2 regions of the Niveibacterium sp. genome follow, and region 1 is predicted to be linked to the other one. Evidence: riboswitches for the same ligand, from Rfam matches in the RefSeq annotation. Region 1 holds a riboswitch; the other holds the start of a gene.
The links. A riboswitch is a leader RNA that binds a small molecule or an ion and turns the genes downstream of it on or off. The one in region 1 is predicted to bind cobalamin.
Positions count from the first base shown of each region.

Region 2: linked by a shared signal. The riboswitch ahead of ACE3P0_RS20610 (TonB-dependent receptor domain-containing protein) and the one ahead of ACE3P0_RS13110 (hypothetical protein) in region 1 are both predicted to bind cobalamin.

Region 1 is NZ_JAYRDJ010000018.1:77,230-82,673, forward strand. Features, by position in the region: gene ACE3P0_RS13090 (hypothetical protein) at 1-140, opposite strand, end outside; gene ACE3P0_RS13095 (alanine--glyoxylate aminotransferase family protein) at 213-1,349, opposite strand; gene ACE3P0_RS13100 (helix-turn-helix transcriptional regulator) at 1,427-2,239, opposite strand; gene ACE3P0_RS13105 (YbhB/YbcL family Raf kinase inhibitor-like protein) at 2,290-2,829, opposite strand; cobalamin riboswitch at 2,966-3,178, shown strand; gene ACE3P0_RS13110 (hypothetical protein) at 3,342-3,917, shown strand; gene cbiB (adenosylcobinamide-phosphate synthase CbiB) at 3,961-4,884, shown strand; gene cobD (threonine-phosphate decarboxylase CobD) at 4,862-5,444, shown strand, end outside.
Region 2 is NZ_JAYRDJ010000054.1:6,766-12,209, reverse strand. Features, by position in the region: gene ACE3P0_RS20625 (adenosylcobinamide-GDP ribazoletransferase) at 1-231, opposite strand, end outside; gene cobT (nicotinate-nucleotide--dimethylbenzimidazole phosphoribosyltransferase) at 245-1,303, opposite strand; gene cobU (bifunctional adenosylcobinamide kinase/adenosylcobinamide-phosphate guanylyltransferase) at 1,398-1,922, opposite strand; cobalamin riboswitch at 1,988-2,206, shown strand; gene ACE3P0_RS20610 (TonB-dependent receptor domain-containing protein) at 2,372-4,195, shown strand; gene ACE3P0_RS20605 (FecCD family ABC transporter permease) at 4,233-5,246, shown strand; gene ACE3P0_RS20600 (ABC transporter ATP-binding protein) at 5,243-5,444, shown strand, end outside.

The DNA of each region.
Region 1 (5,444 bases):
CACTGAAGCACCACGTTCGCTTTCTCGATGCGGCCGTTGCTGCACGACAACGGCGCGGTGACGAGGCCGATCGCCACCGCCACTGCAATCAACGACCACAGCAGCCGCGTCGGCGTAACGCCGAGGTAAGGGTTGTCCATATTGGTTTCTCGATGCGCCGGCCGCAGTGCGCAAACGCCCAGCGGCGCGGCCCGGTTCGCCGGTGACGCCGCTCAGCGACCCAGTACGTCGCGCAGCGCGGCGGTGCAGAGGCGGATGTTCTCGACGCGTGCACCGTAACCCATCACGCCGATACGCCACACCTTGCCGGCCAGCGCGCCGAGGCCGGCACCAATCTCCAGCCCGTAGTCGCTGAGCAGCGCCGCGCGCGCGGCGGCGTCATCCACGCCAGCCGGGATACGCACTGCGTTGAGCTGCGGCAGTCGCGCATCGGGCCGCACGACGAATTCGATACCCATCGCTTCGAGCTTGTCACGCAGCATCTCGTGCATCGCGCGGTGGCGCGCCCAGGATGCTTCCAGCCCCTCTTCTGCCAGCATCACGAGCGATTCGTGCAGGCCGTAGAGCGGGTTCACCGGCGCGGTGTGGTGGTAGGTGCGCTTGCCGGCGCCGGACCAATAGCCGAGCACCAGGTTCAGATCCTGGAACCAGCTCTGCACCGGATGCTTGCGCGCCTTCAGCTTCGCCACCGCGCGTTCGCCAAAGCTCACCGGCGAGAGGCCTGGCGTGCTCGAAAGACACTTCTGGCTGCCCGAGTACGCCGCGTCGATGCCCCATTCGTCGAGCAGCACCGGCACGCCGCCGAGCGAGGTGACGCAGTCCATGATCGTCAGCGCATCGTGTTCGCGTGCGATCTGCGCCAGCGTGGCGGCGTCCGACAGTGCGCCGGTCGAGGTTTCGGCATGCACGAAGGCGAGGATGCGCGCCTGCGGATGCGCCTGGAAGGCCTTGCGCACCTTGTCCGGGTCGACCGGCGCACCCCATTCGTCTTCCACGATCACCGGCGTGCCGCCGCAGCGCCGCACGTTCTCGGCCTGGCGGCCGCCGAACACGCCGTTGACACACACGATCACGGTATCGCCCGGTTCAACCAGGTTCACGAAGCAGGTTTCCATGCCGACCGAACCGGGCGCGGAGACCGGGAAAGTCAGTTCATTCTTCGTCTGGAAGGCCCAGCGCAGCAGGGTCTTGAGTTCTTCCATCATGCCGGTGAAGGCGGGGTCGAGGTGGCCGACCGTCGGCAGCGCCATCGCCTGCAGCACACGCGCCGGTACATCGCTCGGGCCGGGGCCCATCAGCACGCGACGGGGCGGGTGGAAAGAGGTGATCTGCGGCGCGCTGCGGTCCATGTACGGCTCCCCGACGGGTTCTGTTGAGTCGGCGATGGTGGTGCCGCGGGTGCGGGCTGGTCAAGCCCGCAACAACCCTATGCCGGCTCGGCTAGCGCACGGCGGTGGCCGCGGATCGCCGTCGGTGCGAAACCGAAACGGCTGCGAAAGCGCGATGCGAAGCGCGAGGCGGATTCGTAACCGACCGCCTCCGCGATGCGCGTGACCGGCATTGCGGTGGATTGCAGCAGCTGCATTGCGCGCGTCATGCGCACATCGACCAGCAGTTCGCTCAGCGCCGTGCCTTCGGCCGCGAGGCGGCGGCGCAGCGTGGCCTCGCTGATCGCCATGGCGCCGGCAACCTGGTCGGTGTTCCACGCGCGGCCCGGTTCGGCGTCGAGCAGCCCACGCACCCGCCGCACGAAGGACGGCGGCGGCGCCTCGGCGAAGCGGCCGCCGTGATGGGCGAGCCACACCAGCAGCTCGGCCATGCGGTGGCGCGCGACCCCTGCGGGCACCGTGTCGGCCTGCGCGATCGCGTCGCGCGCATGCAGGCAGGCGTTGGCGAAGGCGTCGCCCTGCGGGTGGATCGCCAGCACATCGCGGATCGGCGGTGCGTCGCAAACCTGTGCGGCCAACAGCGCCGGCTCCCACACCAGCCAGAAAGCCTCGTAGCGGCCGTCCGGGCCAATCCGGTTGGTCACATCGAAATGCTGCCCGCCGGCAATCGCCAGCGCCTCGCCGGCGTGCAACACGCAGTCGCCATCGGCCCAGCTGAGCGCCTTCTCGCCGTGCGTGATGAAGATCAGGATCGGCGTGTCGATGAACACCCGCGCAAAGCGCAGCGCCTGTCGCTGCACGATGCGCGCGGTGCTGCCGACGCCGGGGCGGGTGTGGATCTCGGGGCTCATGGGTCACATGGCGGATGTGGATACCCGCCAGTGTCGCCGATCTGCACCCCTCAGCGCGCGCCGGTGGCGGTGAGCGCAGCGCGGCCGAGCGTAACGCTGCGCATCATGAAACCGAGCATCGCCGGCGTGGCGTGAGCGGGCAGGTCGAAGCGTTCCACACTCAGCGCATGCACGGTGACGATGTAGCGGTGCGTTTCGCCCTCCGGCGGGCAGGCGCCGAGGAACCCGGGCTGGCCAGTATCGGTGTTGAGCTGCATCGCGGCCGCCGGCAGCTTGCCCGCTGCGCTGCCGGCGCCGGCCGGCAAGGCGCTCGTGTCGGCCGGCAGGTTCGCGACGACCCAGTGCCACCAGCCGGAGCCGGTCGGTGCATCCGGGTCGTACATCGTCACCGCAAAGCTCCTGGTGCCGGCGGGCGCGTTGTCCCAGCGCAGATCGGGCGAGAGGTTGCCGCCACTGCAGCCAAACGCGTTGGCGTATTGCGCCGGCGCCAGCTTGCCGCTCGCGAGCGCATCGCTGCGGAGTGTGAAATCGGCCGCGCTGGCTGGCATCGCGATCAGGGCGCCGATCAGGGCGAGAGGTCTGAGTTGCATGGCGGGCTTCCTTGCAGGGTTTCGGTGTAACCAGTATCGGCACTGAACACCGCGCTTTGCGTGCTGAGCCGATCGATTTCGGTGCCGATCCGATCAAGCACACGGCGCTCGCCGCCACCACACCGTGCGGGTACACTCAGCCCTCACAGCAGCAGGTGCCCCGACGGCGTTCGCCGGAGGGGTGAAACGGGAAGCCGGTGCGCCCTCGGGCCATTCCGGCGCTGCCCCCGCAACGGTAAGCGATTGAAGACGCGGCAACACGCCACTGTGGCAACACGGGAAGGCGCTGCGTCGGTGCCAGCCGGCACGCTCGCAAGCCCGGAGACCGGCCTGACGCTGACAGCGGGTATCGCGGGTTGGCGGTGCTGCGTGGGGCCTTGGCCCTGGCGCGACCTTCCCCCCGGACGAGCCCGTTCGTTCCCGATGCGGCGCGGGCGTTGCGCGGCTTCGGGGTATCGCAACGCGACCGTGCCGGCCAGCTTGGCCCCGGTCCGCTCCGAAAGGGTCTTTCCATGCTTGCACCCGCCCGCCGTCCGCAACAGGCGATTGCCGTCTCCCTCGTATTGCTGATGATCGCCAGCCGCGGCCATCACCTTGCCTCGCTCGCGCATCTGCCTGGCGCCTCCTGGGCGGTGTTCTTCCTCGCCGGCGCCTACCTGCGCCCGCGCTGGGCCTTCCCGGCCCTGCTCGGCCTCGCCTTCTCGCTCGACTACGTCGCGATCGCCTGGCAGGGCGTCAGCGACGTCTGCGTCAGTGCCGCCTACGCCGCGCTGATCCCGGCCTACGCGGCGCTGTGGGTTGCCGGCCGGGTCTACGCCACGCGCCATAGCGACACGCTGCGCGCCCTGCCCTGGCTGGCGCTGTGCGCGCTGGGCGGAGTCGTGATCTGCGAGCTGATTTCCAGCGGCAGCTTCTACTTCTTCTCCGGCCGTTTCGCGGCGCCCACGCTCACGGTGTTCGCGGAACGGATGGCGACCTACCTGCCCGGTGATCTCAGCAACACCGCCTTCTGGATCGTCATGGCAACCGGCGTGCACGCTTGCTTCGCGATGCTGGCGCACACCGCGCCACGCGGACAACGCACATGAGGCCCACCACACGCGTCGATCAAACGCAGACAGGGCTCGTGCAGTGAGCACCGTAGCGGCTGTGCTGCTGGCACTTGCGCTGGACGCCCTGCTCGGCGAACCGCGGCGCTGGCATCCGCTGGTCGGTTTCGGCCGTCTGGCGCAGGCACTCGAAGCACGTTGCAACCGGCGAGCCGGCCGCCCGTTCGCCCGGCTTGCCGGCCTCGGTTGCTGGGCGCTGCTGGTGCTGCCGCCGGTGGCCCTGTGTGCGCTGCCGCTGCCCGCGCCGCTCGATACCTTGTTCGGAGTGCTGGTGCTGTACTTCGCCATCGGCGCACGCAGCCTCGCCGAACATGCGCGCGCTGTCGCCGCGCCCTTGCAGCGCGGCGAACTGGCGGCGGCACGGCAGGCACTGGCGATGATCGTCAGCCGCGACACCGCAACCCTCGGCGAATCCGGTGTCGCCGCCGCAACCTGTGAATCGGTGCTGGAGAACGGCAACGACGCAGTGTTCGGCGCGCTGTTCTGGTTCGTCGTCGCCGGTGCGCCGGGCGCAATGCTGTTCCGCCTCGCCAACACGCTGGATGCGATGTGGGGCTACCGCACGCCACGCCTGCTGCACTTCGGCTGGGCGGCGGCGCGGCTGGACGATCTGCTGAACATGATCCCGGCGCGGCTCACCGCTTTGAGTTATGCGCTCGCCGGCCAATGCGCGAACGCGCTGCATTGCTGGCGCAGCCAGGCCGCGCGCCACGACAGCCCCAACGCCGGGCCGGTCATGGCAGCCGGCGCCGGTGCATTGGGGCTGGCGCTCGGCGGCCCGGCGGTGTATCACGGAAAGCTGGAGCAACGCCCGACGCTGGGCCGTGGCCGCGATGCCACGTCGGCTGACATCGACGCGGCGTTGCGCCTGACGCGCCGCGCGCTGCTGCTGTGGCTCGCAGCCATCACCCTGGGAGGCCTCCTTGCGACCTGCATCGGCACCTGAGTTGGCGAGCCCGCACGGCGGACGCTTGCGCGAAGCCTCGCGCCGCTATGGCATTGCGCTCGACCAATGGCTGGACCTATCGACCGGCGTGAATCCGGTCGCCTGGCCGGTGCCGCCGCTGCCGCTGAGCTGCTGGCAGCGCTTGCCGGAAGACGACGACGGGCTCGAAATCGCCGCGGCGCAGTACTACGGCAGCGAGATGCTGCTGCCAGTGGCGGGATCGCAGGCCGCCTTGCAGGCGCTGCCCTGGCTGCGGCCGCACGGCGCCGTCGGCGTGGTCGGGCCGAGTTACGCGGAGCACGCCGCTGCTTGGCTGCGCGCCGGGCACCATGTTGAGGAAGTCGAGCCGGACACGATCGACAGCCTGCTGCCAGCGCTCGACGCACTGGTGCTGGTCAATCCGAACAACCCCACCGGCGAGCGCTACCCGATCGCGCGGCTGCACGGCTGGCACCGCCAACTCGCGGCCCGTGGTGGCTGGCTGGTGGTGGATGAAGCCTTCATCGATGCGACACCGGCGGAAAGCCTGGTCACCCATGCCGGCATGCGCGGGCTGATCG
Region 2 (5,444 bases), on a different contig from region 1:
GGTCAGCCGGATCGACACCGCCATCGAGATCAGCACCGCCACTGGCAATGGCCAGACCTGCGCCGCGAGCCACAAGCTCGCCGCTGCGATGCCGCCGACCACCCAGCCGACGGCCGGGAACCAGCGCGCGGCATGGTTTAGCCGTTCCGGCGAGTACGGCACCCAGCGTGGCACCGGGATGCGCGTGAAGAAACCGAGCGCGGTGAAGAAGAGTTCCAGGTTCCAGCGCAACATGCGCGCGTGGTCAGGCTGACTTGCCGCTCACGCCGGCGGATTCGAAGCTCGCCATCTCGGCCAGCATGGCGCAGGCGGTTTTCAACAACGGTATCGCGAGCGCCGCGCCCGTGCCTTCGCCGAGACGCAGGTCGAGTTCGAGCAGCGGCTGCGCGGCAAGGTGCGCCAGCTGCGTTGTGTGACCCGGCTCCTGCGAGCGGTGCGCGAACACGCAGTAGTCCCGCACCGCGGGGGCGAGCGCATGGGCGACCAGCAGCGCACTGGTGACGATGAAGCCATCCACGATGATGGTCATCTTCTGCCGCGCAGCTTCGAGGAAGGCCCCGACCATCATCGCGATCTCGCAGCCGCCGTATTCGGCCAGCACGGTCAGCGCATCGCTCGGCGCGCCAGCGCGCTGCCAGGCTTGTGCCAGCAGCGCATGCTTGCGCGCAAGGCCGGCGTCGTCGAGCCCGGTGCCGCGCCCGATCACGCCAACCAGCGGTGCGCCGGTCAGCGCGGCGGTGATCAGCGATGCGCTCGCGGTGTTGCCGATGCCCATTTCGCCGAAACCGATCGTGTTGCAGCCGCTCGCGGCCAGCTCACGCACGATGCGCGCGCCGGCTTCGATCGCGGTGTCGCGCTGGTCGCTGCTCAGCGCGGCCGTGTCGAGGTAGTTCGCGGTGCCAGCGGCGACCTTCGCGCGCACGAAGCGGGTGCCGTCGGCGCCGACGGCGGGCAGGTCGGCGAGATCGCGCGCGACCCCGGCATCCACCACGCTCAGTGCGATGCCCGCCTGTCGCGCGAAAACGTTGATGGCCGCGCCGCCTGCGAGCATGTTGGCGACCATCTGCCAGGTCACGTCCTGCGGATAGGCCGACACGCCAGCCTTGGCCGCGCCGTGGTCGCCTGCGAACACCACGATGTGCGGCGCGCGTACGGTGGGCGACGTGCTCTGCTGGATCAGCCCCATCGTCGCCGCGAGCGCTTCGATTCGCCCCAGGCTGCCCGGTGGCTTGGTCTTGCCATCGAGTCGGGCTTGCAGCGCTGCGCTCAGCGCGGTGTCGTGCGGGGTGATGTCGGCGTACATGGTGGGTGAATTCCGCTGGCGGGACGCAAGAGAGAGGGCCGGATGCTAGCACGCAGGGTTCGTCACCCTTCGCGAGACGCGGGTCGGGCGGCGCTCAGCCCTTCAGCACCAGTGGCAAGCCGGCCGCGACGAAAACAACCCGTTGTGCGATCGCCGCGATGGCCTGGTTCAGACGCCCCTGTGCATCGCGGAAGCTGCGGCCAAGCGGGGTTTCCGGTACTAGACCGAGGCCCACTTCGTTTGAAACCAGGATCACATGCCCGCCGCAGCGTTTGAGCGCGGCGATGAGTTCGTCCGCTGCAGCCTCGCCTGCCGCATCGCCGGCATCGTCCGGCACGGCGAGCAGGCGGTTCGCGAGCCACAGCGTCAGGCAGTCGACGATCACGCAGTTGCCGGCGCGCGCGTGCACGATCAGTTGGCGCGGCAGGTCGAGCGGGGCTTCGATGGTTTTCCAGCGCGGGTCGCGTTCGGCGCGGTGGCGCGCGATGCGCGTGCGCATCTCGTCATCGAGCGCTTCCCCGGTGGCAATCAGCGTCACCGGCAGTGCGCCGGCGGCGGCCCGTTGCGCTGCGTGGCGGCTCTTGCCGGAGCGCGCCCCGCCGAGTACCAGTTCGATCATCGGAGAAACCTTTGCTGCGATGCGAAAGCGGCAATGTTAAACTGCGCAGCTAACTCCGGCTGCGGCCGGAGTTTCGTCTGAAAGGTGCCCCGGCGCGTCGCGCGCCAGGGTTAAACGGGAAACAGGTGCGTCCGCATGCGGACTATTCCTGTGCTGCCCCCGCAACGGTAGGCGAGAGCCCGGCGTCATCGGCCACTGGGATTGTTCCCGGGAAGGCGACGCAGGGCCGGCGCACATGCGCCCGCTCGCAAGCCCGGATACCGGCCCGTCAGACATCCGCAAGCGCCTTTGCGTCAGCAGGGTGTTTGCGCTGGAGGACAGGCCGCGGGGTGTCGGTTGATCAGCCTGAGCGCTTTGCGCCCTGCCTGCTCGTTTCCCCGTTGCGCTGTCCGTGTGCCATGTCCGGCACGCGGGGTCGCGTGTGCGGACGATCAGGGAGTTGCCTCTAAATGAAGTGCCTTCGGGTTTGCCCCGTCACCGCCGCCGTCTTCTCGGCGTTTTCCATTCCTTCGTTCGCTGCCGCGCCGGACGATATTCCCACCAGCACGATCGTCGTCACCGCCACGCGCCAAGCGACGCGTATCGCGGAGACCCTCGCCGACGTGACGGTGATCGGCCGCGAAGAAATCGCCCGTGCCGGCGTTGCCGATCTGACCGAGTTCCTCGGCCGCCAGCCCGGCCTGCAGTTCTATTCCAACGGCGGGCCTGGCAAGACGGCGGGCCTCATCGTGCGCGGCGCGAGTGCGTCGCAAAGCCTCGTGCTGGTCGATGGCATGCGCATCGGATCCGCCACCAGCGGTGGCGCGTCGCTGGAACACCTGTCGCTCGACGATATCGAGCGGATTGAAATCGTCCGCGGCCCGGCTTCGGCGCTCTACGGCGCTGACGCGATCGGTGGCGTGATCCAGGTCTTCACCCGTCGCGCGACAGAACCCTTTGCGGCGGATGCGTTTGCCGGCGTGGGCACCTACGGCACGCAGGAGTACGCGGCAGGGGTGTCGGGCAAGAACGGCGCCTTTAGCGGCGGCCTGCGCGTGACACATCAGGAGACGAACGGCTATTCGGCGATCAACGATCCGGTCAAGCAGCCTTATAGCTACGATCCCGACGACGACGGCTATCGCCGCAACAGTTTCGCGGCCAATTTCGGCTGGAAGATCGCCGATGGTCACGCGCTAGAACTGACTGCACTGCAGAACAACGGCCGCAGCTGGTACGACGGCGGCATCGGTTTTGATTCGCATACCGACGTGAAGGTGGCGAGCTATGGCGCAAGCCTGCGTGATCGCTTCGCCGAGAACTGGGTCAGCACCTTGCGCCTTGGTCGCTCGGTGGACGACAGCCGTGACTACGCGATGTGGAATCCGACCGGCATGACCTTCCGCACCGAGCAGGACCAGGCGTCGTGGCAGAACGATGTCCGCATCGGGCCGGGCAGCCTGATGCTGGGCGCCGAGTGGCTGCAGCAGCAAGCCAAGGCGGAAGGCAGTTTTGACCAGTCGCGCACGATCAATGCGCTGTTTGCCGGCTGGAGCGCGCACTACGGCGCGCAACGCGTGCAGATCAACGTGCGCCGCGACGACAATTCGCAGTTTGGCGCGCACACCACGGGTACCGCGGCCTGGGGTTGGCAGTTCGCCGAGGCGTGGCGTGTGCGCGTCGGCGGTGGCACATCGTTCCGCGCGCCGACCTTCAACGACCTCTACTACCCCGGCTACTCGAATCCCAACCTGAAGGCCGAGCAGGGCCGCAGCGTGGAGACGGCCGTGGTGTGGGAGTCGGGCGAGGCCAAAGCATCGCTGACCGCTTACCGCAACCGTGTGAGCGATCAGATCGCGCTGGATGAGACCTGGACGCCACAAAACATTGCGCACGCCGAGCTGGATGGCGTCACCGCCGAAGCCGGCAATACCTTTGGCGCTTTCGTCGTGGATGGTTCGCTCGACTGGCTGCATGCGCGTAACCCGGATACCGATACGCAACTCGCAAGGCGTGCCGAGTGGCAGGGGGCGTTCAACGCACGCTATGTGCAGGATTCCTGGCGTGCCGGCGTCGAAGTGCGCTATGTCGGCGATCGCTACGACGACGCGGCGAATCTGCACAAGCTTGACGCATACACCCTCGTCAACTTGTTCGCGAGCTGGAAGCTGATGCCGCAGACGCAACTTGAAGTGCGGCTCGACAACCTGTTCGATGAGCAGTACGAAACGGTGCGCGGCTACGGCACCGCCGGGCGCAGCATCTTCGCCGGCCTGCGTTTCAGCACCCGCTGAGCGCACGGATTTCGCAGCCAGGGCGGCGCGCGCGACAATGAGCACCCTTTCGATCGCAATCGCTCGTTCGCCGATGCGCCCTCGCCGCGTCCTGCTCGTTCTGTGTGCCCTCGCCGCCGTGGTGCTGGCGGCGTTCTTCGCTGCGCTGGCTGCGGGCGAGATCACGGCCGGGCCACGTGCGATCTTCGATGCACTGCGCGGCCAGCCAGACGACATGGCGGCCACCGTGGTGGCGCAACTACGCTTGCCGCGTGCGCTCGCCGCATTTGGCTGCGGCGGGCTGCTGGCGCTGTCCGGTGCGCTGATGCAGGTACTGCTGCGCAATCCGCTGGCCGATCCCTATGTGCTGGGTATCTCCGGTGGCGCGGCGGTCGGTGCCTTGTCGGCGCTGCTGTTAGGGCTCGCCTCGCCGTGGGTCGATGGTGCGGCGCTGGCCGGCGCACTGCTCAGCATGTTCGCGGTGTTCGGCATTGCGCGGGGCTCCGGCAGCTGGACACAAACCCGGCTGCTGCTGACCGGCGTGGTGGTTGCTTCGGGCTGCGGTGCCGTGGTCTCGCTGCTGCTGGCCCTGAGCCCCGATCGTGCCTTGCGCGGCATGCTTTTCTGGCTGATGGGCGACGCTGGCGCGGCGGATCGCCCGTGGCTGGTGCTCGGCGTGTTGATGCTGGGTGTGCTGGCAAGCCTGCCGATGGCGCGCGAACTGAACCTGCTGTCGCGTGGTGAGCGGCACGCGCGTGCGCTGGGTGTCGACACCCGCCGCGTTGCGACGGTGGTGTTCCTGCTGGCCTCCTTGCTCACCGCCGCGGCGGTGACGGCAGTGGGGGCCGTGGGCTTCGTTGGCCTCGTCGTGCCGCATCTGCTGCGGCTGGTGCTGGGCAACGATCAACGCCTGCTGTTACCGGCCTCGGCACTCGGTGGCGGCGGCCTGTTGCTGGTCGCGGATACCGCGGCACGCACCGTAGTCGCGCCGCTGCAGTTGCCGGTTGGCGTGCTGACTGCGTTGATCGGTGTTCCGCTTTTCCTTTGGCTGCTGTCCCGGCATCCGCGATGAGCAACGCTGCCTTGCCCTGCCTGCTGCGCGCGCGTCGTCTCGATGTTGGCGTGGCACAGGTGCGCGCCGTCAGCGCACTCGATCTGGATCTCAAGGCTGGCGACCGGCTCGCGATCCTCGGCCGTAACGGAGTGGGCAAGAGCACGCTGCTTGCGGCGCTGGCGGGGCTGCATCCCTCGCAGGGGCTGCTTGAATGCG